Regions from separate parts of the Pseudomaricurvus sp. genome, predicted to be linked through region 1. Evidence: predicted binding sites of a transcription regulator. Region 1 holds the regulator's gene; each other region holds the start of a gene.
What was found. Region 1 encodes FNR, which switches genes on or off when oxygen is low (the NO sensors DNR and NnrR bind a similar motif). Its sites were predicted from a motif close to TTGATNNNNATCAA; they were not measured.

Region 2: ACTG33_RS05970 (bacteriohemerythrin) is a predicted target of FNR. The motif match lies at 2,820-2,833, and genes of this name have one in related genera.
Region 3: ccoN (cytochrome-c oxidase, cbb3-type subunit I) is a predicted target of FNR. The motif match lies at 4,377-4,390, and genes of this name have one in related genera.
Region 4: ACTG33_RS11535 (GbsR/MarR family transcriptional regulator) is a predicted target of FNR. The motif match lies at 4,477-4,490, and genes of this name have one in related genera.

Annotation. Positions count from the first base shown of each region.
Region 1 covers NZ_CBFIHX010000010.1:8,114-16,319, reverse strand. The annotation lists gene ACTG33_RS02460 (aspartate aminotransferase family protein) at 1-75, shown strand, start outside; gene ACTG33_RS02455 (CoA-acylating methylmalonate-semialdehyde dehydrogenase) at 166-1,656, shown strand; gene ACTG33_RS02450 (universal stress protein) at 1,728-2,534, opposite strand; gene ACTG33_RS02445 (hypothetical protein) at 3,245-4,090, shown strand; gene fnr (fumarate/nitrate reduction transcriptional regulator Fnr) at 4,489-5,247, shown strand; gene ACTG33_RS02435 (OmpW/AlkL family protein) at 5,359-6,063, opposite strand; gene ACTG33_RS02430 (DUF4202 domain-containing protein) at 6,260-6,850, shown strand; gene rdgC (recombination-associated protein RdgC) at 7,102-8,016, shown strand.
Region 2 covers NZ_CBFIHX010000029.1:4,178-12,383, reverse strand. The annotation lists gene prlC (oligopeptidase A) at 1-995, opposite strand, end outside; gene ACTG33_RS05980 (gamma carbonic anhydrase family protein) at 1,198-1,755, shown strand; gene ACTG33_RS05975 (bacteriohemerythrin) at 1,772-2,263, opposite strand; gene ACTG33_RS05970 (bacteriohemerythrin) at 2,306-2,758, opposite strand; gene aroE (shikimate dehydrogenase) at 2,868-3,704, opposite strand; gene hemF (oxygen-dependent coproporphyrinogen oxidase) at 3,727-4,635, opposite strand; gene ACTG33_RS05955 (L-threonylcarbamoyladenylate synthase) at 4,825-5,394, opposite strand; gene dprA (DNA-processing protein DprA) at 5,485-6,669, opposite strand; gene ACTG33_RS05945 (LysM peptidoglycan-binding domain-containing protein) at 6,838-7,857, opposite strand; gene def (peptide deformylase) at 8,115-8,206, shown strand, end outside.
Region 3 covers NZ_CBFIHX010000074.1:3,741-11,946, forward strand. The annotation lists gene rnt (ribonuclease T) at 1-392, opposite strand, end outside; gene pyrC (dihydroorotase) at 413-1,456, opposite strand; gene ACTG33_RS11110 (flagellar protein MotY) at 1,669-2,703, shown strand; gene ACTG33_RS11115 (argininosuccinate synthase) at 2,946-4,169, shown strand; gene ccoN (cytochrome-c oxidase, cbb3-type subunit I) at 4,498-5,940, shown strand; gene ccoO (cytochrome-c oxidase, cbb3-type subunit II) at 5,953-6,564, shown strand; gene ACTG33_RS11130 (cbb3-type cytochrome oxidase subunit 3) at 6,582-6,779, shown strand; gene ccoP (cytochrome-c oxidase, cbb3-type subunit III) at 6,782-7,681, shown strand.
Region 4 covers NZ_CBFIHX010000079.1:5,612-13,817, reverse strand. The annotation lists gene pgeF (peptidoglycan editing factor PgeF) at 1-683, opposite strand, end outside; gene rluD (23S rRNA pseudouridine(1911/1915/1917) synthase RluD) at 687-1,634, opposite strand; gene ACTG33_RS11550 (outer membrane protein assembly factor BamD) at 2,119-3,117, shown strand; gene ACTG33_RS11545 (hypothetical protein) at 3,312-3,671, shown strand; gene ACTG33_RS11540 (CBS domain-containing protein) at 3,732-4,301, shown strand; gene ACTG33_RS11535 (GbsR/MarR family transcriptional regulator) at 4,539-5,102, shown strand; gene ACTG33_RS11530 (cytochrome ubiquinol oxidase subunit I) at 5,213-6,631, shown strand; gene ACTG33_RS11525 (cytochrome d ubiquinol oxidase subunit II) at 6,628-7,632, shown strand; gene ACTG33_RS11520 (L-histidine N(alpha)-methyltransferase) at 7,902-8,206, shown strand, end outside.

The sequences.
Region 1 (8,206 bases):
ATCTCCAGCCCAGAAGAAGTCGACACTCTGGTCAGTGCCCTCGGTGACAGTATCAATGAGGTCGCCAAAGGATAAAAACCAAGCAGTTTGTTAAATCCAATAACCCGTTATACCCGCCGACATATTCGTCAGCGGGTTATCAACAGAATGAAGCAAGAGGTATTTATGAGCATCGTCGGACACCTGATCAACGGTACTCTCAGTGAAGCCGCTGAGCGCACACAAGACGTTTTTAACCCAGCAACGGGCGAAGTCACCAAACAAGTTGCTCTGGCTGCTAAAGAGACCGTCGAAGAAGCCATTGCTGCAGCACAGGCTGCTTACCCAGCCTGGCGCAATACACCTCCGGCTAAACGCGCCAAAGTGATGTTTCGCTTTAAGCAGTTGCTGGAAGAGCACGCCGAACAAATCTGCGCCATGATCGGTGAAGAACACGGCAAGATTTCCCACGACGCCATGGGCGAACTGTCTCGCGGTATCGAAAACGTCGAATACGCCTGCTACGCGCCTGAGCTGCTGAAAGGTGAACACAGCCGCAACGCAGGCCCAGGCATTGATTCCTGGAGCGAAATGCAGCCACTGGGCGTGGTTGCCGGTATTACGCCGTTTAACTTCCCTGCCATGGTGCCTCTGTGGATGTATCCACTGGCGATTGTCTGCGGTAATACGTTTGTTCTGAAGCCTTCGGAGCGTGATCCTTCATCCACTCTGTTTGTGGCTCAACTGCTGCAGGAAGCCGGTTTGCCAGAAGGCGTCATCAACGTCGTCAACGGCGACAAGATCGCGGTAGATACTCTGCTGACCGATTCTCGCGTACAGGCCGTCAGCTTTGTGGGTTCCACACCGATAGCTGAATACGTCTACTCAACGGCCAGCGCCAACGGCAAACGCTGTCAGGCTCTGGGCGGAGCGAAAAACCACGCCATCATCATGCCGGACGCCGACATGGATAATGCCGTAGCCGCTATGACCGGCGCCGCCTTTGGCTCTTCCGGTGAGCGTTGCATGGCGCTGTCGGTTGCCGTTTGCGTGGGCGATGAGGCAGCGGACAGCCTAATCGAGAAGATGACCGAAGCCATGAAAGACCTGAAAGTCGGTGCCTACGACAATGCCAATAACGACTTTGGCCCAGTGATCACTGAAGCGCACAAAAACAAGGTCAACGGTTACATCAATAGTGCCGAAGAACAAGGCGCTACCATTGTCGTTGACGGTCGTGATCCACAAGTTGCCGGTTTTGAAAACGGTTTCTTTGTTGGCGGTACCCTGATCGATAACGTCAAGCCAGGCATGAAGTGCTACGACGAAGAGATCTTCGGCCCTGTGTTACTGGTCGTGCGCGCAGAGACCATGGACGAGGCCATGCAAATGATCAACGATCACGAGTACGGCAACGGTACCTGTATTTTTACCCGTGACGGTGAAGCCGCTCGCTACTTTAGCGACAACATTTTGGTGGGCATGGTTGGCATCAACGTTCCCCTGCCAGTACCGGTGTCTTACCACAGCTTCGGCGGCTGGAAGCGTTCACTGTTTGGTAACCTGAGCGCTTACGGTCCTGACGGTGTGCGTTTTTACACCAACCGTAAAACCATCACTCAGCGCTGGCCTTCCAGTGGTGTTCGTGAGGGTGTGCAATTTTCTTTCCCGAGCTAATAACCGGAAAGTAAAAACCCAAACAAAAAAAGAGGCACGATGCCTCTTTTTTTGTGCTCTATAACTATCAATTAGTTAAGCGTCATAATGTCCTGTCGCACACGCCCCATCACCTGCTCAGACGTATTACCCCGCATGGCCAACATGACACCGCGACGCTTCAGCGTCCCGACGACGATAATGTCTGCGTCCACCTCTTCCGCAACATCCGCAACCACCTCGTCGGGAGACCCCTGACGCACATGGATCTTATCTGAATCGATACCCAGCTTGCGCACCATATTGCCGCGATCCGGGTAGCTTAATGAATCCGCGTAGGCATTCACCACCTGAAAGTCAGCATTGTAACGCTCGGCCATCCACTTACCCCGGGCAATAATCTTATCGCACAGCTCAGTGTACTGTGGAGAGGTGTCCTGCATTTTGACAGCGGCCAAAACCACCTTGCGCTGACTGTCTGCTCCTGGGCGACAGATCAGTACTGGGCAGGTCGCGTGGCGCAACACCTGCCATTTAGCATCACTAAATCGATTGCGGGTTTCCTTCGCGGAATAGTCCGGCATTAGAATCAAATCCGCTTCGGTCCTTTTAGCCGCCTGAAGAACCGCTTCATGCCACTGCGTGGACCAGCAAATGACCAAAGTGAAGTCCAGCCCATCGTCTATCATGGGCTTTTTAAGATTCTCAAACCACTCGCTGGTTCGGTATAGATCCGGATTTTCAGCATCCAGAGAAACCGCCGCCGAGTCCACCGCGACAAAAACTTTCAGCTTGGGACTGACGTCACGCAAACGAGAGGTGATGACTGCACGCTCCAAAGCGGCGTGTTCTTTCTGGGTAGGATCAACAATTACAAACAATGTATCCTGCTTAGACATATTTATAGGCTTCCCTAAATGTAAATTTGTGACTTGTAGTGTAGTCCATCTGAAGAAGTTGCTGTTGATTCACGTCAACAGCAGAGAAACCACGCGCCAACCAAAACAACTTCTCTGCCCAACATGCGGCAAAACACCTCAGTAGTAAAGCCTGAATAGCCATGAGTTTCTGCCACGACTCGCTACCGCAATTAAATCAGCTGTTTCAAGTGCCAGCAACCCGGGTTACCCCCACCTCTCTTGACCTGCATCAAGATGATCCAGCCTCCATCCGCATAGACTACTTTCTAACCAACCCGCTACCTTTCGGTGATTCTATGACCGCATGCTGCCAACAACCGTGTTATTCAACTGAGTCTTCGATTTCAGAAAGTTGCTTGCCGGCCAGTTATCACTGGGAAGCTTCCGTGAGTGATCATCAAGTGAAAGCTGCCCCTTCAACGGCCTCGACGGTGAGCACTCTGAATCGCTCATCATTAGGGTTGTACCTCTCTGCGCCGAGAAACATTGTGCCAACGCCCTCAATGCAATCTCAAACAAATCCAGTTCTACTGGATGGGCTACTCCGGGAAATAAACTACCGTCAGCGAGAGTTCAAAGGTCGTCACTCTCCCTGGTTGAGGTGGGAAATCCCTCACAACCTACTCGATAATACGGACGTAACCCAGTTAATGTATTTCCTCGGCAGGCAGTTTGAGCTCAGTAACAGCATGGGAAACTTCTATTGCGTAGCCTTTAAAATGAACGAGCTCGAAGCAGAGCGTCTGGCCCTCTTTAAAGGTTTAGGGTTTAACGCAATTGAATTTATCTTCGCCCCAAACGAATCATTAAACGCCGAGGCACTACGATACTGCTCATCACTGGCTCAGGGGTTTAATTTCCAACATTTTGGAATCCAGCTGCAATCTCTACCGATATCTCCTTCAGACATTATGAATCAAGCCCTCCAGGAAATTGGAAGAAAACCAGACAGCATTGTATTTACCCCTGTGAATAAGTCTACGGCCACGGATAGTACCGGCTTTCAAAAGTTGTTTTGGAGCCTGACCGAGTTGGGGTATGAGGTGCTGGGCAATGATCACTTTGTCAGCCCTGAATCGCCGCTAGCAAGTGCCCAAAAAAGAAACCACCTGCTGCGCAATTCGCTGGGTTACAATTGCCAGAATGTCAGTGATTCGCTAGGACTAGGGCCGGGCAATGCCAGTGCCATAGGTAACCTGCGCTCAACAAATCCAGATGCACTGGACAAATATCTTGTCCACGACTTTGATCAGTACACGATTGAATCAACCCATCCTCACATTAAGCAGGCCATTAACCAACTGCTGTGCCACCATCAACTGGACCTGAGCTATTTCAAGCAACGCTACCAACTGGATTTAGCTCAACTGCTAAATTCACTGATATCGAGGATGCACTTTGATCCCAACCATTCCCTGTTTGAAATTAAGGATAATATTCTGACATTGACAACCTTTGGCATTCTCCAATTAACAGCATTGTGTATGGGCTTGCATCAACAATTCAGCCAAACATCCTTTAACCATCAACCTTAGATTTGGAAAGAACGTAATCGCGTCGCCACATCCTCACCCAATCAAGGGCACTGGAGACCTAAAAGCAAAAAAGTCACTAACCCCACGAACGGTTAGGAATGGCCATAAAGATGAGAACGGCAATATGGATGAAACAGACAATTAAGTCGCCACCTGGTTTTTCTGGTGGCGGTGATGAAAAACCCTTAACCCGCCAAATATTTGACACCAGCATACCCTAATCCTGATTGCGACCCGTCGCAGCACACGCTTTACGGCGCGCGCGCTCAAGATCCCCACGCTGGAGTATATTCTTCACACTAGGTGTATGACCTCTTTACCTAACCCCCAGCCCTGTAGGACAATATCGGCAAATTTGCAGAACCGTCATTCTGCGTAAGCCTGTCAGAGCTGATGTTATGAGCAATACAATTCCAACAACTTCCGGCAACGAGAAAAAGTGCCACCACAACCCTCTGGTGTCCTGTGGTGACTGCCGACTGAGCGCCATCTGCCTTCCTATCAGTCTGCATATCGATGATATCGATAAGCTTGATGACATTATTCAACGCGGTCGTCCGCTGCAAAAAGGTGAATACCTCTATCGATCTGGCGATCAGTTTGAGTCCGTCTACGCAGTTAGATCCGGCTCCATCAAGGCATTGAATATCACCAATGACGGACAGGAACAGGTCACCGGTTTCTATTTGCCCGGGGAGATTCTTGGTATGGATGGCCTTGCTCAAAATCATCACACCAATTCCGCCATTGCGCTGGAAACCTCGGCGGTGTGTGAGATTCCCTTCTCGCAACTGGAAGGTTTGAGTCTGAAGCTCCCTACTCTGCAGCGTCACTTTTTCCAATTGATGAGCAAAGAGATCACCTCTGATCAACAACTCATCACACTACTCAGCAAAAACAGCGCTGACGAACGTATTGCCTCTTTACTGCTGAGTATTTCCACGCGGAATCATCACCGACAACTTTCAGCCACCGCCTTCCAACTACCCATGTCTCGCTCCGATATGGGCAACTATCTGGGCCTAACCATTGAAACCGTGAGTCGGGTTCTGGGGCGTCTGCAAAAAAGCGAGCTGATACGTGTTGATAAGAAAGATATTGAGATTTTAGATATGGAAGGACTGAAAAGAATCGCTCACGCTGAGTCCATCGTCTGATCAGACCGAGCTTTTGATCGCTCAGCCATCTAGCAATAAACCCGGCAAACGCCGGGTTTATTCGTTCTACTGTTTAATCACTAGTTTCACCGATTGACGTGCTACCACAAATTAAAACTTATAGCCGACAGAAAGCGTATAGACATAAGGATCAATCTCAACATCCGACTCAATCTCGGAACCGTTATCGAACTTAATAGTAGCGGTCGAATCAATGTCGATCCAGCGCACTGAGGCGTTTACCAACCAGTTTTGATTCAAGTGATAATCAAAACCCACTTGGAACGATGCACCCCAGGAGTCATCCATTTCTACATCACCTCCGGTCAAACCCAAAGTAGCAAAGGTTGCATCCGCTGCACTGGTGGTATCTTCATCAAAGAAAGTCGTGTAGTTGATGCCTACGCCTAAATAAGGTTGAAAATTATTGCCCAAATCAATGTGGTACACCGCACTCAGAGTGGGGGGCAGGTGTTTGATATCAGCCACATCCAGCCCCTGAAGCGCCGTCGCATTGGTCACAGTTGCGGTGTGCGAAAACGGCGTTGCTGCCAGAAGTTCAATACCCACATTATTGGTAATCATATATTCAACGGTTAAACCCAGCTGAGTATCGTCGTCCACCTTCAAGTTCCCACTGAGTGGTGCAGGTAAAACAGTGCCATCAAGTGTTAAAGCGGAGCTACTTTCAGCAGGAGCAACCTCGGTTGCACCAGCACGCACAACCCAATCACCGGCCTGATAAGTTTGGGCACAGACAGGAAAAGTGATTGCAGAAACTGCTGCAGCCAAGGATACAATTAATGCCTTTTTCATGTTTCATTCTCTCTCAGTAGGATGTTGTTTCTGAACTGGCGCCATTACACATGAATCAACCGCGCAAGTTCTTGATCTGGATTAAATCTTTTACAACTAATGCAAAAAGTCCGAAAATACCCATTATCTATAAACTCCCTATCATGTCGTCATACATTGGCTACCGATTACAGGCAAAAACAGGCAGAGAAAATCCATGACCCAAGATGATCGCTTACAACAGGTTTTGAGTGCCATTGATGACAAAAATCAGCAAGATCCCAATACTGTAGAACATCAGGGGCAATCTGTAGCGAAAGAGTGGCTCTATGGGCAACGTATGTCACAGTGTTTGGCGTCTTTTCAGCCCGACGCTTCCGAAATTCTGCAAATCGCCTGTCGTGCACAGCATATCCAGCGCTGGGCCATTGCCCGCCGGGATTACCCCATGGATCGTCCGGGCTACAAGCGCTGGCGCACAGAACTGGCTAAATTTCACGCAACGCTAACCGCCGAACTGATGGCCGATTGTGGCTACAGTGAAGACGAACAAGAACGCGCCAAAAGCCTACTGCAAAAGAAACAGCTTAAACGCGACTCGGAAGCTCAAACTCTGGAAGACATTGCCTGCCTGGTGTTTCTGACCTATCACCTGGAAGACTTTGCCGCTCAACACAGCGATGAAAAAATCGTCGACATCATCCGTAAAACCTGGAACAAAATGTCAGAAGACGGCCACGCCGCAGCCCTTAAACTGCCTCTTTCGGATGCGATGGGGTCACTGGTCGGTCAGGCTCTGAATGGTTAGCGATAGAAAATAGCTAGCCATAAATAATAGAGAATTATAGAAGCATGGAGGCTCTGGTCTGCTTATCAGCATGGCATGACTGGCGATCAATAAACCACCTCTCTGGTGATTTTTTAGCAGCCTCCTCGTCTATCGACAGCTTTCACAAACACTCACCACTTACCTGCAAGGTTGGTTGTAGTCAGTTACTGGCTAGGCCATAATGCGCGGCCTTTTTCCGCACTCCTTCAAGATGTTCAAACAGGTTATCTATGTGGTTTAAAAATCTTCTGCTATACCGTTTCACCAGCCCTTTCGAAACCGATGTCGAACAGCTTGCGGAGTTACTACAACCTCAGGCCTTCACGCCTTGTGGTCGTCAGGAAACGAGTCGTTACGGCTGGGTAAGCCCCATGGGCGACATCAGTCAGGAGCTCTACCACAGCGCCAATGGCTGTCTTATGCTGTGCGCGCGCAAAGAAGAAAAAGTTCTGCCTGCCTCCGTGATTCGGGAGAAAGTGGAAGACAAAGTTAAGATCATTGAAGCAAAAGAAGATCGCCGGGTTTATCGCAAAGAAAAAGAGACGCTTAAAGAAGAAATTATCTTCGACTGTCTACCCCAGGCCTTCACCAAAACCCACCGCACGTTTGGTTATATCGACATCAAAAACGGCTGGCTGTGTATCGACAGCGGATCCTACGGAAAAGCCGAAGAATGGATGAAGCTACTTCGCGACACCCTGGGCAGCCTGCCGGTAGTGCCTGTTCAGGTCACCGAATCACCCGCCGTTGTCATGACCAGCTGGCTGAAAGGCGAACCTCTGCCAGAAGATCTGGAGCTGGGTGATGAATGTGAGCTGCGGGAACAGCGCGAAGAAGGCGGCATCGTTCGCTGTAAAAAGCAGGATTTGCTGGGCAAGGAAATTGAGCCTCACCTGAATGCCGGCAAGCAAGCGGTAAAACTCGCTCTGAATTGGGATGAATGCCTGCAATATATGCTCGCAGACGACCTGTCGATCAAACGCCTAAAGTTTGGTGAAGAGCTCATCAGCGAGGCTCAGGACAGTGCCGATGGTGACAAAGCCGCGCAGTTTGACGCCGACTTCGCTCTGATGACCGGAACATTCCAACGCTTTATTCCCGCCCTTCTCAATCACTTCGGAGACAAACGGCCAGACCCGGTTTAAGCCTCCTGCCTGACTTAAATCGCCAACTGCATAACACCTTAATGACAACCCGATAGAGGTCTTTGGTCAGTAATCACCATGCCCTCTACCAGTTTGCCGATACTTTAGACTGAAAAGTCATTTACAGCCAAAAGAGGTCTAATTAGGCCGAATGTGCTTCTTCATGCCAGCGCAGTGTTGACATGCGACA
Region 2 (8,206 bases), on a different contig from region 1:
TGGAAATCCGTCAGTCCATCGCGATCTTTAGCAAAGGCTTTCAGTTCTTCGTAGTCTGCTTTTGCAGCCGGCTTGCTTTTTTCAGCCAGTTCCAGCAAAAACGCCTCTACCTGATCACAGGTTTCTGCCATTTTGGTGGCCAGTGAGCGCTCGGCATAATTATCAAAGCCCAGCAAATTGGAAAGCTGATGACGCAAGGCAAGAATTTCATCAATCAGTGGGGCATTATCCCACTGCCCAGCGGTGGGTCCCTGATCGGAAGCGCGGGTGCCATAGGCGGTGTAAACCTCTTCCCGCAAGGCGCGATTGTCGGCGTACATCATCACGGCCAGGTAAGACGGAATATCCAGGGTAATGACATAACCGGATTCACTTTTTTCTTCCGCGGCCTGCTTTGCCAGCGCCAGTGCGTTATCCGGCAGACCCGACAACTCATCAGCACTCTCCAGATGCTTGTACCACCCCTGAGTCGCGTCCAGTACGTTATTGGCAAACTGGGTACTGAGTTCCGACAAACGCTGCTTAAGATCGCTGTAGGTTTTCTTTTCCTCTTCCGGCAGATCCACACCCGCCAGACGAAAATCCCGCAGGGCATGCTCAATCGAAGTGCGCTGCTCCTGAGGCAGTGTTGAAAACTCTTCGCTATCAGCCAGCGCTTGATAAGCGTCGCACAGGGCTTTGTTCTGCCCGACTTCGGTGCCGTAAGCGGTCAGCTTGGCAATGCTGTTGGTGTAGGCATCCCGCAAGGCATCACTGTTTAACACGGCGTTGAGGTGGCCGACGGGTGACCAGGCCTTACTGAGCTGGTCATCCTGCTCTTCCAGTGGCGTAATCAGATTCTCCCATGACACCCCTTGCGACTGCGCCTGTTCCACCACCTCTTCCAGCTGAGTGCGACACTGCTGAATCAAATCCTCAATGGCAGGTTCCACGTGCTCTGCACGAATAGCCGAGAAAGGCGGTAATACGGAATTGCTAAGCAATGGATTAGTCATGAAGTCGTTTACCTCGATAAATCGAATGGAGTGGCGGCGCTTATGCTTGTGATCCTGTTTCTGAGGGATCCATGATACACCCGTTAAGAAGGTATTTGGGGGCGAACGCCAAGGAAATAAAGAGGGCAATTATGATAAAGTGGCCGCTTGAGCCCTGACACTCTCTGATAAAGACTTACTGATAACTCACCGGAGCCCCGTCATGACCACTGATCACGCCAATCTATCTGTCGCCTCTTTCCAGAACATGACGCCACAACTGGGTGAACGAGTGTATGTCGATCCCACCGCCCGTATCATCGGTGATATCCATATCGGCGCAGACAGTTCCATCTGGCCGTTTGTGGCAGCTCGCGGCGACATGCACCGTATTCAAATTGGCGAACGTACCAGCATTCAAGACAACACGGTGTTGCATATCACCCACAAGGGGCCCTTTAATCCGGAAGGCTGGCCGCTGACCATTGGCGATGATGTCACGGTGGGACACAGTGCGACTCTGCACGGCTGCACCATTGGCAACCGCGTATTGGTAGGTATCGGATCCACCGTGCTGGACGGCGCTATCATTGAGGATGATGTGGTCATCGGTGCCGGCACGCTGGTGCCACCGGGCAAACGACTGGAAAGCGGCTATTTGTACGTCGGCTCACCCTGCAAACAGGCTCGTCCACTGAAAGAAAAAGAGATGAACTTCTTTACCTATTCATCCAATAATTACGTGAAGCTGAAAGATCAGTATCTGGCGGAAGCCGAATAACGGCTAAAAACCAGCCCTATTGAAAATAGCGGGACACGGCTTGCGTCACCCAATGACGATGCCTGTCCGGCTCGATTCCCAACAGTCTCTGCTTCACTAGCTCTGCGTAACCTTTGTCTTCCGTCATAATGTGCTGAATCAGCCATTGCTGCAGTAGCCGGGCAAGCTTTTGACTTACCTCCTCCCCCTGTTCGCTGCGCAACTTCAAACTCTCAATCAAGTTGGAAAACTGGCGATGCACTAACTGATGCTCTGCTAATTCCGGATACCCGGCTTCTTCCAGCAGCGATTCTTCAAATGCAAAGTGTGACAGTGTGTAGTCAACCAGACTTGCCAGGACACTCCTAATGTCCGTCCCAGTATCAGTAGCAGCTCCACTCGATTGCACGTGCGGGTTGGATGCAGAAATATCATAAATTTGATTAATATACCCTACGATACGCTGATGTTGATGATCGATAATATCGATACCCAGGTCATACTCTTCTGACCAGACGAAACGAGTCATAAGTCCTCCTGCACAAACGAACGGTGGTTATTGATATACAGGTTATCCAAACAAGCGGGCCATCCAGCTTCCGGATTTGCTTTTTACTCGCTTCGACGCGTCATTCATATTGGCTTTAACAACACCGGTATAATCGCGGTCATCGTGCTTGATATGATTGACCAGCCAAGTCTTCAGTGTGTGCGCTAACTCTTCGGTAACATCTTCACCGGCTTTGGCACTTTGTTGATAAGCCTGGATTCTGCGGGTAAACAGCGCGTGTACTTTTTTGTGAGCTTTACAAAATGGGTAGCCTGCCTCTTCAATCAACGATTCTTCAAAAGCAAAATGAGACAGGGTGTAATCAATCAGCTCATCCAGAACCTGTAATAATTCCGTCTGACTGTGATGCTGATGGGCAAGCTCTACGCCGTTAATGTAATCAACAATACGCTGATGTTGACTGTCTATGACTGGAATACCAATTTCCAAATCTGTCGACCACTGTAGCGACATGACCTCAACCTCCTGACATTGAATGTGCAGGAGATTCTAGAACAGGGCCATAGTGGGTAATTAGATTTAGATCAATTGAATGCCAAAAGCTTTGGGTCAAATTTTACGGTTATGATTGCATCTGTTTCCGTAACGACGTGATTACCGGTTTGACTTGCGGCTTCACACCACGCCAGACATAAAACGCTTCAGCGGCCTGACCCACTAACATGCCCAGACCATCGGCAATGTCTTTGGCACCCTGTTGCTTTGCCCACTGCATAAACACGGTCGGCTCTGCGCCATACATCATGTCATAGCAAACCGCGTCTTCACCGAGCAACATATCAGGCAGCGGAGGAAGATCGCCGGACAAGCTGGCAGACGTACCGTTGATGACCACATCAAACTGTTGCTCGTTGAGATCGACAAACCCGCACGCCTGAACCTTGCCGTAGCGTTTGAATTCACGAACTAACGTTAACGCTTTGGCAATGGTGCGATTGGCAATGACGACTCTGGCCGGTGATTGTTCCAACAGAGGTTGCAGTACACCGCGCACGGCACCGCCAGCCCCCAGCACCAGAATATTCTTACCTTCGAGAGACCAACCCAGGTTGTCCACCATATCCGACACCAGGCCCTGACCGTCGGTGTTGTCTCCCAGAATACTGCCTTCTTCCAGAACTTTTAAGGTGTTAACCGCTCCGGCATTTTGAGCACGCTCAGTGAGTTGCGTGGCAAACTCGAATGCATCCAATTTAAACGGCACGGTAATGTTTAAGCCTTTACCGCCATCGGCAAAAAACTGTTTGGCGGCAGCGGAAAAGCCCTCCACATCCACCAACTGTTTTTCGTAGGTTAGTGACTCGCCAGTTTGCTCCGCAAATTGCTGATGGATTTGCGGCGACTTGGATTGTGCAATGGGGTTACCGAATACCCGGTACTGGTCCATGGTGTTCTCCATCAAGCTGCCTTTCTTCAATCGGCTACACCCATTCCTGGGGCTGTAAAAAGACTTCAGTGAGCTCCGCCTCTGCAGAGCCCGCTTCCGGTTGCCAGTCATATTCCCAGCGAACCAGCGGTGGCAGCGACATCAGAATCGACTCGGTGCGACCTCCGGTTTGCAGACCAAATAAGGTACCGCGATCAAATACCAGATTAAATTCCACATAGCGACCACGACGATATAACTGAAAATCTCTCTGTTGTTCTGTGTACTCCAGATTTTTTCGCTTCGCCATGATCGGCCGATAGGCTTCCACATAGCTGTCACCCACAGAGCGCATAAAGGCAAAACTCTGTTTAAAACCCAGTTCATTAAAATCATCAAAAAACAAACCGCCAACACCGCGAGGTTCGTTGCGGTGTTTCAGATAAAAGTATTCGTCACACCATTTCTTAAAGCGCGGATAGATGTCTTCGCCAAACGGCACACAGGCGTCTTTGGCTGTCTGATGCCAGAACTGACAATCTTCTTGATTGCCGTAGTAAGGCGTCAGATCGTAACCCCCACCAAACCACCACACTGGCTCTTCGCCTTCTTTTTCAGCGATAAAGAAACGTACGTTGGCGTGACTGGTGGGCACAAACGGATTGCGCGGATGAATCACCAGCGAGACGCCCATGGCTTCAAAAGAGCGACCGGCCAATTCCGGACGATGGGCGGTGGCCGAAGCCGGCATCTGAGTGCCAAACACATGGGAGAAGTTCACCCCGCCTTTTTCAATCACGGCACCGTCGACCATCACTCGCGAACGACCGCCGCCGCCCTCTTCCCGATCCCAGCTGTCTTCGACAAATTTGCCTTCGCCGTCTTCGGCTTGCAGTTGGGCACAGATGCTGTCTTGAAGAGATAGCAGATATTGTTTAACGGCGTTCTTATCCGGTTGGCTCATGGACGTCCTCGGCTCGTGTCTTTGGGTTGTGACGTTTAGGGGTTGTAACGTTTAGGGATTGCAACGTTCAGGGTCTTTAACGTTCAGGATCGATATGGGCGGGCATTATGTCGTATACCGCTGCAATACAACTTGCGCTGCATCAAATACCCCCGAAACATCAAACTGCCATGCATTAAAAAACGAAGGCTAGCTGGCCCTGACCACCTGCCCGGTTATCAGATCGCGAATCTGGGTAGGCTTGGCCTCGGCTCCCACGGCGCCCGGAGTCACCATGCCCACACTGTCACTGAAGTATTGCCGAACTTTCCACTGATGCAGAGCAGGCTTCTTACCTTGAGGATTGGCGGAGGTGGACACAATCGGCCCTCCAAACGCCCGACACAGACCCGCCACTACGGGATGGGCGCTGACTCGCAAGGCCACACTGTCGTATTGGCCTTTGACCCACTCGGGGATCTGGTTTTCAAGATCCGGGACAATCCAGGTATTGGGACCGGGCCAGGAGGCCTGCAGAGTGGCTCGCTGCTCTTCCGTCAGAGGACGCAGGTAATCGGCGAACTGCTCAATATCTGCAGCCACCAGAATCATGCCTTTCTCGTAATCGCGATTTTTCAACGCCAGCAGCTTATAGACCGCTTGCTCATCGAAAGGGGAACAACCCAAACCCCACACCGCTTCGGTGGGGTAGGCAATGATTTCACCGCTCCAGATCAGATCTGCGGCGCGCTGAATGCTTGGGTGACGGGACCAATCCATTCGTAAGCTCTCTTCTTTAATCGGCTGACAACACGCGCGGCAACTTACCTTAAGCGCCTGAAAAGCACAACTGAACCTAAGAAAGTCAACTTAGCCTAAGCGCACGATATTGCCACCCTCCTGAGAAATCAGCCCTCTTAACTCCAGTTGCATCAGGGTGGCCAGCATTTCCGGTGTCGAAAGTGACAGACGGGCACTGAGTTCATCGATATTGCAGACCTCAAAACCCACGGCCTTGAGTAAGGCCTGCTCCTGCTCTGACGCACCGACCAAACGATCTGCCTGCCCTTCGTCGCTGGTTTCGCCAGCCTTATGTGTATCGGTCTCATGAGCGTGGAAAGCAGGTGCTGCTGCCCAACCTCTCAGCTCTATGGCAATATCTTCCGCCGTCTCCACCAGTGTGGCGCCATCCCGAATCAAACGATGACAGCCACGGCTCAAGGGGTTATGAATCGAACCGGGAATGGCAAACACCTCTCGGTTTTGCTCCAGGGCATAGCGGGCGGTGATCAGCGAGCCGCTCTTCAGGGCTGCTTCAACCACCACCACACCCAGACTCAATCCGCTGATAATGCGGTTGCGACGAGGGAAATTGCCACTGTGAGGCGCGGTACCCGGCGCAAATTCGGTCACCAGAGCCCCGCCTCCGGCGACAATATCCTCCGCCATCCCCCGATGACGGCTGGGATAAATCCGATCAATCCCCGTACCCATCACCGCCAGCGTTACGCCTCCTCCCTCTAAGGCCCCAATGTGAGCACTGGCATCGATACCCTGCGCCAATCCACTGGTCACCCCCAGCCCCACACTGGCCAGGTAGCGGGCAAACTGCCTGGCGGTATCCCGACCATTGGCAGTTCCGTGGCGACTGCCAACAAAAGCGATTTGAGGTATTGATAAAGCTTCCACGGCACCTTTCAGATAAAGCACCGGCGGTGGTTGATCGGTGGCGCTCAGCAATTCGGGATAGCGAACATCCTCGTGAGTGATCACCTCCACCCCGTTGTCTAACATCGGCTGATGCCGCTCCACAAACGTCTGCCAGCAGGCGCTCCGCTCCCGATGATGATAGAAGTCACTGAACATAGACTGACACGCAGCCGGAAAGAATCCCTGCAAGCTATCGAGTGGCTGTGTCAGCAACCGATCGAGAGGCAAGCTGTGCTGCCGCAATTGCCAATAGCGGGATACGCCAAACCCGGGGAGGGATAATAAGAAGGGAATTAACCACGGAGTCGGATCGTCAAAAGACAACCCTGAACAGTCCTTGTTCATTGCATCATCCTTGATGTTTTTAAATTTATAGAGCCAAAATTCAATAGGCCAATTTGAAAGGCCTAATACAAGAAACCCCGGACAATGCCGGGGTTTCCGTTAAGCCAAATGCTTTTTTAAGCCAAGAGTTCTATATAAGCCAAGAGTTCTATATAAGAGAATACTCGGTTACGGGTGACGTGCCTTGTCGTTAACCGCCAGAGGACGGGAGGCCTCCAGCACCAGCGCCAGACTCATCTTGTCGAAGGTGCGGAACACCATCATCAGACCGGCTTTTTCGTCCGGCAACTTGACGACATCGCCCTTAACCCGATCGCGGATCGCGCCGCCATCTTTGTAGATAGCGAATACGCTACCCACTTCAACACCTTCGCGCTCACCGCGGTTCAGTGCAACAACATCCATACGACCCACCTGAGTCAGGCCACCTTCAACCGCCATGATGACGCCTTCCAGGTCCTCATTCGGACGTGATGGGTAGAACGTGGATTCCACTGCGCGCTCTTCGTGCGGCAACAGACGGTCAGCGATGCGAATCTCTTCAACGGAGCGAGTCACATCAAAGGTGCCCAGATCATCGTTCTCGTCACGCATTTTGACGGTACCGATATCCAGCGCCTGCAACCCCAGCAGCTCGTTGGTTTCAGGATCGATAAAGCGGATACCACCACGGTAAACGCCGTAGACCTCGGCACCATCGCTGAAATCACCGCGAGCATAGAGCTTGTCACCGGCCCCCACCACCAGATGCTGTTCAGCACCGGTCAGTACGTGGGGCGCAGCTTCCATTTCAGCCGCAGTGACAACACGGCTGCGACTCAGGAAGTTGTTGATTTCATCGAGAGGGATTGCCGGAATGGCTTCATCCAGTGGAATCGGTCTCACTTTGGGGGACAATTTAACGTTGCGACTGCCTCGCTCCAACGTCAGACGAGGTCTGCCATCGAGGTAAACCAGCTTGATCACATCACCGGGGTAAATCAGATGAGGATTGTCGATTTGTGGATTTACTTGCCAAATTTCCGGCCACATCCACGGGTTTTGCAAAAAAGTGCCTGAAATATCCCAAAGAGTATCACCCTTCACCACGGTATAACGGTCGGGGTGAGAATCCTTTAATCGCACCTCGTCCGCTAAAACGGAGAAAGAGAGACACAGGGCGAAGAAAGCAAACGCTAGTTTTTTCATAGAAACCGATCCTGTTTGTTCGGTCCGCCAGCAGTTGACGTTATAATAGCTGGACGAACACTGGTGCTGGTTCCATTTGTAGAATCAAAGACGCGGCAGCTATTTTCCCGACCAGACAATCTGACTTCACCCCAAAATGAAGCGGATTAGGTGGCCAAAACAGGAAAATCACCAGCCCCAACACGTAAATGCTGTATGATTCATAATGTTATCAGCGCTTGTTACCTTTTTACTAGAAGTTTGTCACACAAAGGCTTATGGCTATATTAAAGATTCTGGAATTCCCCGATCCGCGCCTGCGTACCGAGGCCAAACCCGTCGAAACCGTGGATGATGACATCCGCACATT
Region 3 (8,206 bases), on a different contig from region 1:
TCAAAGTGAGCATTGTGCGCCACCATTACAGCGCGGGTACAGCCGTGTTCTTTAACGGCTTTGCGGATGTGCTGAAACAGCTCCGGCAATGCCATCATTTCTGGCATGGCGGGGCGTTCAGGACATTCCAGATCGATGCCAGTAAAGTCCAGCGCCGACTGCTCGATGTTGGCGCCTTCAAACGGGTCGATGTGGAAGTCGAAGGTTTCATGGCGATGCAGCAGGCCTTCGTCGTCCATGCGCAGGGTGACGGCGGCCACTTCCAGCAGGGCGTCGGTATCGCTGTTGAAACCGCCGGTTTCAACATCCACGATGACAGGCAAAAAGCCGCGAAAGCGCTGGGCCAGTGGGGACTTGGTGGTGTCGGCATCTGCTTCGACAACGGGTTCCAGAATGGTCACAGAGAGAGTCCTTAAGCGGTGCGCTTCCAGTGGATGGTTTCGCCGGCAAGCAGCGGTGCAAGGATGTCGTCGCCCAGAGGGAGGGTTTCAGGCACCTGCCAGTCGGTTTTAGACAGAGTAATGGTGTCGCTGTTGCGAGGCAAACCGTAAAAGTCTGCACCAAAGCAGCTGGCGAAGTTTTCCAGCTTGTCCAGGGCGTTCGCGTTGTCGAAGGCCTGCGCGTACAGTTCGATGCCGTGGAAGGCTGTGTAGGCGCCGGCGCAACCGCAGGCCGCTTCTTTCTTGTCGCGGGTGTGCGGCGCAGAATCGGTGCCCAGGAAAAACTTGGGGCTGCCGCTGGTGGCGGCTTGAATCAAGGCTTCTTGATGGATGTTGCGTTTCAGAATCGGCAGGCAGTAATAGTGTGGCCGAATCCCGCCAGCCAGCATGTGATTGCGGTTGAATAACAGGTGGTGAGCCGTAATGGTCGCGGCCACGTGGTCGCTGGCGGAGGCGACAAATTCTGCGGCGTCTTTGGTGGTGATGTGTTCCAGCACCATTTTTAGTTCTGGGAACTGGCTTTCCAGGTTCACCAGGGTGCGGTCGATAAACACCTTTTCACGATCGAAGATGTCGATGTCGCTGTCGGTCACTTCACCGTGCATCAGAAAGCGTATGTCATGTTTTTGCATGGCTTCCAGAGCGGGGTAAAGGTTTTTCAGATCGGTCACGCCCGAGTCGGAGTTGGTGGTGGCTCCTGCGGGGTAGAGTTTGCAGGCGACGACGCCGGCTTCTTTCGCCTCGGCGATTTGCTCGGGGGTGGTGTTGTCCGTCAGGTAGATGACCATCAGAGGGTCAAAGTCTGCATCCTTCGGGCTATGAGCCTGGATGCGGGCTTTGTATTCCAGGGCTTGCTCAGCATTCATTACCGGCGGCACCAGGTTAGGCATAATAATGGCGCGGCCAAAGGTTTTGGCGGCATCCGGCACGGTGCTTTGCAGGGCATCCCCGTCTCGCAGGTGGATGTGCCAATCATCGGGACGCAGAATGGTGATCGTGGATTGGTTCTGGGTCATGAAGGGCTCCTGACAGGCAAAACGGGCTAAATAGGTAGCGAAATGGCTTAAATATCTTCCAAAGCGCCGGGAAGCAGTTGTATCAAAGGCTGTGGCTCACAGCGGCTGCTTAAAGTTGGTGGCGCATCCTACCGAAAAACGGCGTTAAAGCACAGGCTTCGGAAGCCGATAGCCTAGGATAACATGGGTTACTTGAATTCGGATGGCCAGGCATGAGTGGGTGTGGAGATTTTCTCGGTGTGACGCGATGGGTTGCGGTGTGGATGCTGGTGGTCCTGTCGCCGGTCGTCTCGGCTGCGGGCGCGTTTCAGGCCGGGCTGGATGATTCCAGCTGGTTAGTGGACAGTTCCATCTACGATTGTCGCATGAGTCACGAAATCCCTTACTACGGCTATGCCGTCTTTGGTCAGCAGGCGGGCGAGAGTGCTGAATTTCAGTTGATTCCCCAAACGCCGAGAATGAAATCTGGTAAGGCGGCTCTGGTATCCAATCCGCCCGTCTGGAAACCCAGTGCTCAGCCCCGTGAAATGGGTTGGGTCACCATTACGCAGGGGGAGCGGCCTGTGACGGTGACGGGGGCTGTTTTTGAGCGTTTGCTGACGGAATTGTTTGCGGGACAGGAAGTGTCCTTTACCCGGATGCCCTGGTATGGCGCCGATGAGTCTGCTCAGGTGGTGTTGAGCCCGGTGAATTTCCGACAGGCCTATCAAAAGTATCGAGACTGTCTGGTGAAGCTTCTGCCCGTGAATTTTGAGCAGATTCGCCGTACAGCCATTTATTTCCCCAGTGGCAGTGATGCGCTGAAAGCGGACGAAATCACCAAGCTGGATAATATTGCCGTGTACGTTAACGCCGATGACAGTGTGGGATCTTTTTATGTCGATGGGCACACAGACAGCGCGGGTCATCGCAGCGACAACCTCGAATTATCCCAGCGACGGGCCGAAGCGGTGGTCGCTCTGTTGGTTGAGCGGGGAGTCTCTGCTGAAAAAATCACCAGTCGGTGGCATGGGGAGCGCTATCCTGTCGCAACCAATCGCAGTGCCAAAGGTCGGGATCAAAATCGCAGGGTAACTATTCGCATCGAAAAAGTGGGGTATGTCGAGACGGTAGCTCCAGAGGTGCAAATGGAGGAACAGGATGCTCCCGGTCCGGCTGACAAAAGTCCAGGCAAAAGCCTAGACAAGAGTCCAGAAAAGGCAGGTGAGTCAGGTGAGCCTTCTCTGGCATCAGTCTCATCTCTATAGCGCTTGGCGTTTCTCTAGTTTGTACCGTCCGGTTGAACTCTCTTCAAACTGTTCATCATTTGCGCAAAAAGCAGGTGGCAAACTACAATTCCACTCAATAGTCCCTTGGTTTAGCATGAATACCCCTGCATTTAGCTGGGCTTTGTGGGCGATTAGGGCTACAATTCGCGCCCAAAATTTCCTGTGTTTCTGACCTTCTGACAGGAAACACAAAAGACACCGTGATTGCGTGGGAGATGTATATGTCGTCCGTGAATAAAGTCGTATTGGCCTATTCTGGAGGTTTGGATACCTCTGTGATTGTCAAATGGCTGCAGGAAACTTATAACTGTGAAGTTGTGACGTTTACTGCAGACATCGGACAGGGTGAAGAAGTAGAGCCTGCGCGTGCCAAAGCTCAGGCTATGGGCGTGAAAGAAATCTATATTGATGACTTGCGCGAAGAGTTTGCCCGTGACTTCGTTTTCCCAATGTTCCGTGCCAATGCCATCTATGAAGGCGAGTACCTGCTGGGAACATCCATTGCGCGTCCGCTGATCGCCAAGCGTCTGATTGAAATTGCCCGCGAAACGGGTGCTGATGCCATTTCTCACGGCGCGACCGGTAAGGGTAATGATCAGGTGCGTTTCGAGCTGGGTGCTTATGCTTTGATGCCTGGCATTCAGGTGATTGCTCCCTGGCGCGAGTGGGATCTGACTTCCCGCGAGACCTTGATGAAGTACTGTGAAGATCGCCAAATTCCTGTGGACTTCGCCAGCAGCAAGAAAAAATCCCCATATTCCATGGACGCCAATCTGCTTCATATCTCCTACGAAGGCGGTAACCTGGAAGATCCGTGGTGGGAAGCGGAAGATCCTGAAATGTGGCGCTGGACCGTAGCTCCGGAAGAAGCACCTGATAAACCTACTTATCTGGTTCTGACCTACGAAAAAGGCGATATTGTCGCTATCGATGGTGAGGCCATGAGTCCTGCCACTGTAATGGAGTATCTGAATAAGGTTGCCGGTGAAAATGGCGTCGGTCGTCTCGATATTGTTGAGAACCGTTACGTGGGCATGAAGTCCCGCGGCTGTTACGAAACTCCGGCCGGTACTGTAATGATGAAAGCTCACCGTGCCATTGAATCCCTGACTCTGGATCGCGAAGCGGCGCATTTGAAAGACGAGCTGATGCCGAAATACGCCAAAATGGTGTACAACGGTTACTGGTGGAGCCCTGAGCGTAAAATGCTGCAGGCCGCTATTGATGAATCTCAGAAGTCAGTAAACGGCGATGTACGCGTGAAGCTTTATAAAGGCTCTGTGACTGCTGTAGGACGTCGTTCTGAAGATAGCCTGTTTGACGAGAAAGTTGCGACTTTTGAAGACGATGCCGGTGCCTATGACCAGAAAGATGCTGCAGGCTTTATTAAGCTAAATGCTTTGCGCTTGCGGATTGCGGCTGGCAAAGGTCGGGATCTCAAGTAATCGTTGAACAGCTGAAATAGTCGTTTAACAGCTGAAATAGTCGTTTAACAGCTGAAATAGTCGTTTAACAGCTGAAATAGTCGTTTAACAGAAAGGCCCCTGAATATTGTGATAGATATCTTCAGGCTGCTTTGAGCGCAAAAATCGCTCAATAGCCTACACTTTGAAGAGTTTTGTCGACACTGAATAGCGCTATTAGGGATGCATTTGATTGACATCAAACTCATCCCTATAGAAGACAGGCAGGATGCTTGGCTTGCCAAACGATGTCGGGGCCTGGCGAGAAATTAACCTCCTTACTAAATCAAAACCAATTAGGATTGTCACTATGAGTAGTAACCTGGCAGCGGCTGGAGAGCAGCCTGCATATGACTACAATATAGTACGCCAATTTGCCATTATGACCGTCGTTTGGGGCGTGGTTGGGATGGCTGTCGGTGTGCTGATTGCTTCCCAGCTTGTCTGGCCGGAGTTGAACAACATTTTGCAACCGTATACGCACTTCGGTCGTCTGCGCCCACTGCATACCAATGCGGTAATCTTCGCATTTGGTGGTTGTGCCCTGTTTGCTACTTCCTATTACGTTGTACAGAGAACCTGCCGTGCGCCTTTATTTGGCGGGTTCCTCGTGCCATTTACTTTCTGGGGCTGGCAACTGGTGATTGTTCTTGCGGTGATCTCTCTGCCGTTGGGCATGACCTCTGCTAAAGAGTACGCCGAGCTGGAATGGCCGATTGATATCCTGATTACGCTGGTGTGGGTGTCTTACGCCATCGTGTTCTTCGGTACTATCGTGAAGCGCACCACTTCCCACATCTACGTGGCGAACTGGTTCTACGGTGCTTTCATCATTACCATTGCGCTGCTTCACGTTGTGAACAGCATGGCGGTACCGGTTACTTTAACCAAGTCTTACTCCATGTACTCCGGTGCCATGGATGCCATGATTCAGTGGTGGTACGGTCACAATGCGGTAGGTTTCTACCTGACGGCAGGCTTCCTGGGCATGATGTACTACTTCGTACCGAAGCAGGCGGGCCGTCCAGTTTATTCTTACCAGCTGACTATTGTTCACTTCTGGGCACTGATCAGTCTGTACATCTGGGCTGGATCTCACCACCTGCATTATTCTGCACTGCCAGATTGGACCCAGAGTCTGGGTATGGTGATGTCTCTGATCCTGTTGGCACCGTCCTGGGGTGGCATGATCAACGGTATCATGACTTTGTCAGGAGCCTGGCATAAGCTGCGTACTGATCCGACTTTGCGCTTCCTGGTGGTTTCTCTGTCTTTCTATGGCATGTCGACCTTTGAAGGTCCGATGATGGCAATCAAGACTGTTAACGCTCTGTCTCACAACACCGATTGGACTGTTGGTCACGTGCATTCCGGCGCATTGGGCTGGGTGGCGATGATTTCTATTGGTGCTATTTATCACCTGTTACCCATCCTGAGTGGTCGCAAAACCATGTGGAGCGTGAAGCTGATTAATACCCACTTCTGGCTGGCGACGATTGGTACGGTTCTGTACATCGCTGCAATGTGGGTGAACGGCATCATGCAAGGTTTGATGTGGCGTGCTTTCAACTCCGACGGCACCCTGACCTACAGCTTTGCTGAAGCGGTAGCGGCCAGTCACCACGGTTATCTCGTGCGTGCAATTGGTGGTGCCTTCTTCCTGACAGGTATGCTGCTGATGGCTTACAACACTTACAGAACCATGGCTTCGTCTGAAGATGAAGCTACCGATGCGCAGCCGCAAACGGCCTAAGGAGAAGCGACTGTGAAAAATCATGACATAGTAGAAAAGAATATTGGCCTGATGGTAGTGCTGGTCGTGGTCGCGATCAGCTTCGGTGGCCTGGTTGAGATCGTGCCTCAGTTTTTCCTCAAGGAAACCACTGAGCCTGTTGCCGGCTTAGAGCCCTGGGATGCTGTGGAGCTGGAAGGCCGTGACATCTACATCCGTGAAGGTTGTCACGTGTGTCACACGCAGATGATTCGCCCGCTGCGTGCTGAGGTTGAGCGTTATGGTCACTACTCAGTAGCTGGTGAGTCTGTTTATGATCACCCGTTCCTGTGGGGTTCCAAGCGTACTGGGCCTGATTTGGCTCGTGTTGGTGGACGCTACTCGGATGAGTGGCACAAAGCCCACTTGTACAATCCGCGTAACGTAGTTCCAGAATCCAACATGCCGGAGTTCCCATGGTTGTTTGATAATGTTCTGGACGGTAAAGACACCGGTAAGAAGATGGCTGCTTTGCGCTCTGTGGGCGTTCCTTACACCGATGAGGATATTGCCGGCGCGGAAGAGGCTGTGAAAGGTGTGACCGAGATGGACGCCCTGGTGGCTTACTTGCAGCAGCTGGGTACGTTGCTCCAGCAGAAACGTTAAAAGTTTGAGGCTCCATCATGGATATTAATGATTTCCGCAGCTTGTCGACCGTACTGGTGTTTATCGCCTTTATCGGGGTGTGCTGGTGGGCATTTTCTCCCAGTCGCAAAAAGAAATTTGATGACGCTGCGAATCTGCCATTCAGTGATGATGAGATCAACAACCTCGAAAGCTCCAAAAAAGCTTCCGGGGATGACAAGAAAAAACAGGATTGATTATGAGTACTTTCTGGAGTTTGTGGATCATCGTTCTGACCACTGTTAACTTGGTGCTGCTGTTTTGGGTGTTAATGGCAAACCGAAAGGTTGCTGTCAGTGATGACGCCGAGCCTGAGAACGCAACCACTGGCCACGTTTACGACGGTATTGAGGAGTACGATAACCCTCTGCCGAAGTGGTGGTTCTATCTATTCATCGGTACCTTCATTTTCACCATCGTTTACCTGATTGCTTATCCGGGCATGGGTAACTGGAAGGGTGTGTTGGGTTGGACTTCGATCAATCAGCTGGAGCGTGAGCAGCAGAAAGCGCAAGAAGCTTATGGCGAGAGTTTTTCCCAGTACGCAACCATGCCAATTGAAGAGGTCGCTCAGGACCCTCGTGCTCTGAAGATGGGTGTTCGTTTGTTTGCCAACAACTGTGCCGTTTGTCACGGTGCTGATGGTGGCGGCAATTACGGCTTCCCAAATCTGACCGATAACGACTGGTTGTACGGTGGTGAGCCAGAAACCATTCAACAGACCATTGCTAATGGACGCAACGGTGCTATGCCGCCATGGGGTCCTGTGATTGGTGAAGCGAACGTGAAGGCGACTGCTGAGTATGTGTTGCAGATGTCTGGTCAAGATCACGATACTGCTCTGGCAGAAACCGGTCAAAAAGTGTTTGCTCAGAACTGCGCAGTTTGTCACGGCGCTGATGGGAAGGGCAGTCACGATCTGGGTGCACCAAACCTCACAGACAATATTTGGCTGTATGAAGGTACACCGCAAGGTATCCGTCACTCAATCCGTAACGGTCGCGCTAATGTGATGCCAGCGCAAAAAGATAAGCTGCGTGAAGACAAGATTCACCTGTTAGCGGCATACGTTTATAGCCTGTCTCAAGATGAAGAGTAATTCTTTGTTGTCTTGAAGAGCAAAAAAGCCCCGTCATCGGGGCTTTTTTGTGTGTGAACGTTGTGTGCAGATGTTATGCCCGGGAAGTTGCCGGATGGTGATATCCACAGATACGGAGCATGCTCCAGTTGATAAACGTTTTTACAGTTAAGTCAAAATGCATTTTCGGATTTTGACGTATAGATAATCTGCATTAAGCTGGCGCCACTTTTGTTACAGACGTTTTGTTTTGTTACAGGCGTTATACGCGCAACCGCTTTTCCTCAGTTTGAAGAGTTTACGGAATGTGTTGCCGGAGTTCTGGAAAGCATTGCAGACCCATTAACAGGTCAGAAGCGACTTTTTAAACTACTGGGTTTTTGATCCTGATTAAGAAGTCTGGCCGCAGGCAATGCTATGCTGGGTGTATTGTTAATGAAAGGCCATGGTTTAAGAGGATCAGGTCGTTTAGGCTCGATTTCATTTAAGCCGCTATGTGATTATTAGCCACCTCATAAAAGACCGCAGAGTCTGAGGACAATGTAG
Region 4 (8,206 bases), on a different contig from region 1:
CCAAAAACACGCTCAACGCCAATCTCGCTCAATTCAGCGCGCGCCAACTGATAGAGGTCAGCGTGAAACTTCATGGGTTTGGCCAAACTGGGGAGAAACGCAGCCGAGATGGACTCGCAGTGCTCGGGACTGAGCGCGGTTTCAAAAAAGCCTTCCAGTACGTCGATACCCACCTCGAAGTGTGGCTGACTGATGGCAGGCCCCAGATACACCAGCACATCGCTCATGGCGCAGGTAAATTGCGACAGCGCCTCCCGCACGATGCCACCCGCCAGACTTCGCCAGCCCGCGTGCACTGCCGCCACCTGAGTGCCGGCGCGGTCACACAACAGAATCGGCAGGCAATCCGCCGTCATCACCACACAGGCCAACCCCGACTGACGACTGATACAGCCATCTGCGGTTCGCACCAGCCCGTCGGCCTGAGCATCCACCACTTTCACGCCGTGCACCTGCTCCAGCCACTGCGGCTCCAGGCTCAATCCTACTTGCTCGCACAAGTGATTGCGGTTGAGCTGCACGGTTTGAGGATCATCCCCCACATGCAAAGCCAGGTTATTGCTGTCAAACGGCGCAGGACTGCTGCCCCCCTCACGGGTGGTGATCACAGCCCGCACGTTCTCCGGCGCAGGCCAATCGGGGCAAATCAGAGAGAGGGGCAGAGAGGGAGACAACACGGACACCTATTATCCTTCCGCCAGCAGACGCAGCAATTGGGTCATGTCGTCCGGACGAGGCGCCTGCCACTCCATATATTCGTCCGTCGCCGGGTGAATCAACCCCAACTGAGCCGCGTGCAATGCCTGGCGACCAAAACCCTTGAGCATCTCTAACAATTCTGAAGAAGCCTGTTTCGGAATTTTCATGCGTCCAGCGTAAGTGGGATCGCCCACCAGCGGATAGCCAACATGGGCCATGTGCACACGAATCTGGTGAGTGCGGCCGGTTTCCAGCTTCAAGCGGATGTGGGTATGCGCCGTAAAACGCTTGATTACGCGATAGTGAGTAATCGCTTCCTTACCGCCAAACTCAACCACAGCCATCTTCTGGCGCTGGCGAGGATGGCGAGCCATGGGCGCATCCACCTTGCCGCCACCGGTCATCACGCCGGGCACGATGGCTTCGTATTCACGGCTGACCGTGCGCTCCTGCAGCTGCGCCACCAGATCGGTGTGCGACTCCAGCGTCTTGGCCACCACCATCAAACCGGTGGTGTCTTTATCCAGACGATGGACAATTCCAGCGCGCGGTACATTGATGAGGTCGGGGCAATGAAACAGCAAGCCGTTCAGCAGTGTGCCTGTGCGATTTCCCGCAGCCGGATGTACCACCAACCCCGCGGGCTTGTTGACCACCAAAATATGATCATCCTCATAGATGATATCCAGCGCAATCTCTTCGGCTTCCCAGTCACCCTGTTCTTCCTGTTCGGCGAGTAATCTCAGCTCCTCACCGCCCAGCACTTTATCCTTGGGCTTGGCAGACTTACCGTCTATGGTCAGCGCAGAGGATTTGATCCAGGTCTGGATGCGGGAGCGGGAATAACCGGGGAAAAGCTCTGCCGCCGCAAAATCCAGCCGCGATCCGATCATTTCTGCGGGTACCGTCGCGGTTAATTCAAGTGTTTCTGCCATAAAATACTGCCTAATGTCAGGCCGGAGCCTGAATACTGAAGAATGGATGCTGACACAACGTTTCACACAGACATTTCACACAGACAACGGCTCATACAGAGAGTCTCAGCGCCATTGCGCTGAACTCACCCGGAAATCTGCGGTCGAACTCTGACCACCTGACTTGAGCCATCCAGCCTGGACCACCCGACCCAGACCTTGAGCATCAGACGGCCCAGGACAACCCGCCGACGACAGCCCCTGCCGACGCGAATGTCCGAAACGGCAAGAAGTCATGAGCAAGAACTCATGAGAAGCGGCGAGAAGTCATGAAAAGCGTAATAAAATCAGCCGCTTTCCGCCCTCGTCGCTTTGGTCTGAGTGCTCTCTGTGGTTAAATACGTGAGCTAAATACGTGTTTCCCAGCTGAACTGGGTAGTTTAAACAAGCTCCGGTGAATAATCATTCAATAATCACCCGACATGCCAACTGAGTTGACTGACCTATGCGAGCCCGTCTCATTTTGATTGTAGCCAGTGTTATTTTACTGGCCGCCTGTTCTTCACAAGAAGATCAGGGTCCGAAGTACACCACCGAAAAAGATTTCTACGAAGCCGCCCAACGGCAGCTCGACAGCAGCCAATGGGAAACCGCCATTGATAACCTGCAAGCTCTGGAAGCCAACTTTCCGTTCGGCACCTACGCCGAGCAAGCTCAGCTGGAGCTGATCTACGCCTATTATCGCAATTTTGAGCACGAAGCCTCATCCGCTGCCGCCGATCGTTTTATCCGCTTGCACCCGCAACACCGCAATGTGGATTACGCCTATTACATGAAAGGCCTGTCCTCTTTCACGGAAGGCAGCGGCATGTTTGAACGCTTTTTGCCGACCGATCTGACCAAGCGCGATCCCGGCGCAGCCCGTCAGTCGTTTGCACACTTCTCCCAGCTTCTGGCTCGCTTCCCCAACAGCCAGTACGCCCCCGATGCCCGCAAGCGCATGATTTACCTGCGCAACCTGCTGGCTCGCTACGAAATTCACGTCGCCAACTACTACATGAAGCGCGGCGCCTTTGTTGCTGCCGCCAATCGCGGACGCTATGTGGTGGAGAACTTCCAGCAGGCACCCGCCGTGCCTGACGCTCTGGCGGTGATGGTACAAAGTTACCACTCCCTGCATATGAACGATCTGTCCACCAATGCATTGGCGACCCTAAAAGCCAACTACCCGAACCACCCTGCGTTCGACAGCGATGGCAACTTTAACTATCAGCACAGTGGCCGCCTCGGTGATCGCTCCTGGGTCAGTTACGCCACCTTCGGCCTGTTCGACAAAAAAGACCCTCCGGGCTTCGACAGTCGCGAGCTGTATAACCCCGAATACATCAAAAACAATCAGGCCATGAACGATGTGGTTGAGCCGAGCGGTGAGACATCTTCAACCGCCAATGCCGAGGAAGATCGCTCCTGGCTCAACTGGCTGACCTTCGGTCTGATCGGCTAAATCCGCCAGAAAACACACATCAGTGTCTGCAAAAAAGCGCCTTTGGGCGCTTTTTTTATGCCTCTATCAAATGATCTACCCGCCACACTTCAAACGTAAAGTTTTTATAACCTCGTTGTAATGGTCTGACAGCGCCCTTATATCTGTATACATCCACATGTTTTTAAATAAAGAGCCACCACCAGAAGTCACCCATGACACACCGCGCTACCGCCAAGACCACACGATTCAAATTTCCACGGACACTCGTCCAGTGGTTGTTGATTCCTCTGTTGTGCTTAGCCGGCCCCACAACAGCTGACACCCGTATAGGTGCCCTCGATCAGCTGCCTAAAGCCAGTGTTGCAACACCTGACCACCTCAATACGGTTCAGGAGCAAAGCGACCAGTGGGATCTGGATGCCCTGAACCCCACTTCCCACTCAAACACCCCCACTAACAGCCGCACATTCATCACGGCTACCGATAGCGGTCACAAACCCCAGGTGCTGACCGCATTTATTCCCCGAGCCCCACCCCAACTCACTCCGAAGACTCGCATTTTTGTATTTTGACGCTTAACTATTGATATACGTATTTAAATTCTCCTGCGGGAGAGACTTTCGGAGATAACTATGAAAATCGGAACCCTATCGCCTGTCAGCAGCTTAACCAACCGCCTGAACCTGCGTGAGCACTCCCACCCTGAGGTGACCCTGTCCAGCCCTGCCATCAAGGTCTTCTTGGATTACGACGTGTTTCAACCCCGCTCGCTGGCACCCGGTGTGAGTGTGGATGATGCCAGTACCGCCATGAAGCACAGCCACACCAATCTGAAACTGATTGCCGATCGCGACAACTACCTGCTGGGCGTGATCAGCGTGAGAGACATCAACAGCGTGAAGGTGCTGTCCACCGCCTCCGCCATGGGCGTTGCTCGCGAGGACTTGTCAGTTAAAGATGTGATGACCCCTGTTTCACAGCTGAAATACATCAAACGTGACACTCTGGACAAAGCCACTGTTGGAGACCTTGTGGATTCGCTGGAGCATGAGAAACAACGCTTTTTGGTGGTCATTGACAGCAACGAAGACCTCTGTGGCCTGATCTGCGCGGATGAAATTGCCCGTCTGCTGGGCAAACAACTGGACACCCAGCCCGTCGCACACGACTTTACGGAAGTTTTCAGCGCCCTGAGGAAATAACCTTCACAACACCCAGTAAGGCCGTACCTGAATCGGAACGGCCTTATTACGTGTTGCTTCTGTTTTACCCAGATCCTGCCTCTTCCGCACACTGCCCCCCCCCTGAAATCCAGCCATAGCTCTTGATTCAGCCATAGCCCCAACCATAGTCCTTGCCCTGCCCTAACCATAGCCCTTGACATGGATCAACAAACCTTTAATACTTTCAGAAATTTCTGAAAGTATTAAAGGTTTGTGATGACACTCTCTGACAGCAGCCTGGCACTGGTGCTACATTTCGGCGAAATGGGCAGTCGCTGGGGATTTAACCGCACCGTAGGTCAGATTCTTGCACTGCTCACCATTCACCCTGATCCACTCAATGCAGACCATCTGGCGGAAGCGCTGCACATCAGTCGCGGCAATGTCAGCATGGGGCTGAAAGAACTGCAGGCCTGGCGACTGATCGAACGACAGCATCAGCCGGGGGATCGCAAAGAATACTTCACCCAGGCCGGCTCCATTTGGGATATGGCCCGCATTGTTTTCGAGGAGCGCCGCAAACGCGAACTCGACCCGACACTTTCTCTTTTGCGCCAACAACTTTTGAGCGCTAACGAAGACAGCAAGGATGACTATACTCAAGCCAAGATGCAGGAAATCCACGACCTGCTGGAGCAGCTCAACACGTTTGCCAACGCTCTCCACGACATGGAACCTGAGCGCCTGAAACTGCTCATGAGTATGGGCACCGGTGCCAGTAAAGTGCTGAGCTTTTTTCAAGATGGAACAGGCGGCAAAAAGAAATCATCGCCTTCTTAAGCCAATTCACGCCGATCTCGCACAGTTGATCATCTGATTTTGCACATCGTCAGGTGTGCATTACACATCGCCACTCCGTTCACGTCGTACAGCCTACAAGAGGTATCAACATGCTGGACACGCTTATGCTTTCACGCGTGCAATTCGCGGCTAATATCAGCTTTCATATATTATTCCCCACCATCACCATTGCACTCTGCTGGATCATCTTCTTCTTTAAGCTGCGTTACGACCAAACCCAAAACCCGGTCTGGATGAGGGCCTACCGCTTCTGGATCAAAATTTTCGCCCTGACGTTTGCTCTGGGTGTCGTCAGCGGCATCACCATGTCGTTTCAATTTGGCACCAACTGGCCGGGCTTTATGGAAACCGTCGGCAACATCGCCGGCCCCTTGCTCGGCTATGAAGTGTTGACCGCGTTTTTTCTGGAAGCCACTTTTCTCGGTATCATGCTGTTCGGTATCAATCGCGTTCCCAGCAAAGTTCACACGTTTGCTGCACTGATGGTGGCCATCGGCACAACTCTGTCGGCCTTCTGGATTTTGGCACTGAACTCCTGGATGCACACCCCCACCGGCTACGAGATGATCGACGGGGTTGCCCATGTCACCAGCTGGTGGGAGGTGATTTTCAACCCGTCGTTCCCCTATCGTCTGTCGCACATGCTGGTCGCCTCCGGTCTGACCGCATCGTTCTTTGTTGCCGGCATCTCCGCTTACCGAATCCGTCTTGGCGACACCAAAAAGGCGCCGCGGCTTGCCCTAAAAACCGGTCTGCTGATTGCCGCCGTACTGGCCCCCATTCAGGCGTTTATCGGTGACGCACACGGACTCAACACTCTGGAACATCAGCCCGCCAAAATCGCTGCGATCGAAGGTATCTGGAACACGGAAGAAGGTGTCCCCCTGTTGTTGTTTGCGGTGCCCGATGAAGAGGAAAAAACCAATCATTTCGCCATCGGTATTCCCAAGGTCGCCAGTCTGATTTTGACTCACGATCTCGACGGTGAACTGCAGGGCCTGAATGAATTCGAAGGCCAGCACCCTCCGGTGGCTCCGGCGTTTTATGGCTTCCGTATTATGGTCGGCATCGGCTTACTGATGTGGCTGATCGCCTGGGTCGCCAGCTATCAATTGCGCGGTGGACGCGAGGCCTCACCTCTGCTGTTGCGCATTGTCGGCTTTATGACCTTTTCCGGCTGGGCGAGCACACTGGCTGGCTGGTATGTGACGGAAACAGGGCGCCAACCCTGGCTGGTCACCGGCGTACTGAAAACCGTCGACGCCGTAACTCCGGTGCCGGCCAGCCACGTCGGTGTATCTCTGACAATGTATCTGCTGGTCTACGCTTTTCTGTTATGGGCCTATATTCACACACTCCGCCTGATGGCTCGTAAGTCCGTTACCGTGGAAGAGTTTGAAACCACTACCCGTTCCAGAGACGGCAGCCTCAACGCTGAACTGGATCTGGACACCTCATCTGCCACGCTCGACAGCACCACTCATAACGACAAAGGGGTAAACTCATGATGGACGCACACACACTGCCCATTATTTTTGTCGGGCTTATGGGCCTGGCGATTGTCGTATACGCCATGCTCGACGGTTACGATCTCGGGGTCGGTATCCTGCTGCCCTTGAAGGATGATGTGGAAGCCCACCGGGATACCATGATCGCCTCTATTGGTCCCTTCTGGGACGCCAATGAAACCTGGCTGGTACTGGCCGTGGGCTTGCTGCTGATCGCATTTCCCGCCGCGCACAGTGTTATTCTCACCCATTTGTACCTGCCTGCGGCGATTATGTTGATTGGCTTAATCATGCGCGGCGTGGCCTTCGACTTTCGCGCCAAGGCCGCCATCGACCACAAGCGCGCCTGGGATCGGTGCTTTAAACTGGGCTCGTTGCTAACCACCTTCTCCCAAGGATTTATGCTTGGCATGTATGTCATGGGGTTTGAGTACAACCTGCCAAGCGTCTCCTTTGCCATCTTATCGGCCTTCGGTGTAACCGCTGCCTACAGCTACATTGGTGGTGCCTGGCTGATTATGAAAACCGAAGGCGTGCTGCAGCAACAGGCCGTTCGCTGGACACGCCTCAGTGGCCGCGCGACCTTTGTCGGGGTGATTGCCGTGTCTGCGGTCAACCCGATGGTGAACCCTGGTGTTTTCAGTCGCTGGTTTGAATACCCGCTGGTGATGTTCGCTCTGCTGATTCCTGCGCTGTGTTTTTTCGCGTTTATTTTTAACGACATTCTGCTGGCACGCCTGCCCAAGGACAAAGATCGCCACTGCTGGCTGCCGTTTGTTATGGTGATTGCCATTTTTATCCTGTGCTTTAGCGCATTAGGATTCAGTTTCTTTCCGGAGATCGTCCCCGGTCAGATGACCATTTGGGAAGCGGCCAGCGCACCCAAGTCATTGCGGTTTATTCTGTGGGGCGCCATTGTGGTGATACCGGTGATTCTGATGTACACCGCCTTTTCTTATAAAATATTCCACGGCAAAGCCACAGAACTGCATTATCACTGAATACCCCATCAACCAAAATCCTTGAGCTATTTGTCAAAGAAAAGACTAAAAGCCTGCTTTTGGTCTTTTCTTATTACAAGCGCCAGCTCTGAAACTTGTTCGACACCGTTTTCTCAGCTTTTTTTCGACGAGTGCCGCTATTCCGTCTAGAGTTAATCGTAATGTCCCTGATCATGAGCCCATCAGAGATAGACGAAGCAACAAGACGCTGCTATGCGGAAAAATGCGCCGCAGTAAAATCCACATTGTTAATGTTGATGAATACTCTCATGAAAGTTGAATCTACGGCAGAGAACCGCCACAACTCAGCCCCCACCAGTTTTCTCGACGACGTTTTGCAGGGTCTGACCAGCAAACAAAAATACCTTCATTCAAAGTATTTCTACGATGAATATGGCGACCGTCTTTTTCAACAAATCATGGCCTGTCCCGATTATTACCTGACACGCTGTGAACTGGATGTCTTTCAAAACAAGACCTCCGAGCTAGCGTTCCCCATACAGGCACCGGGCACACCCTTTGACCTGATTGAATTGGGAGCAGGTGATGCCACCAAAACTTTTTATTTATTGCA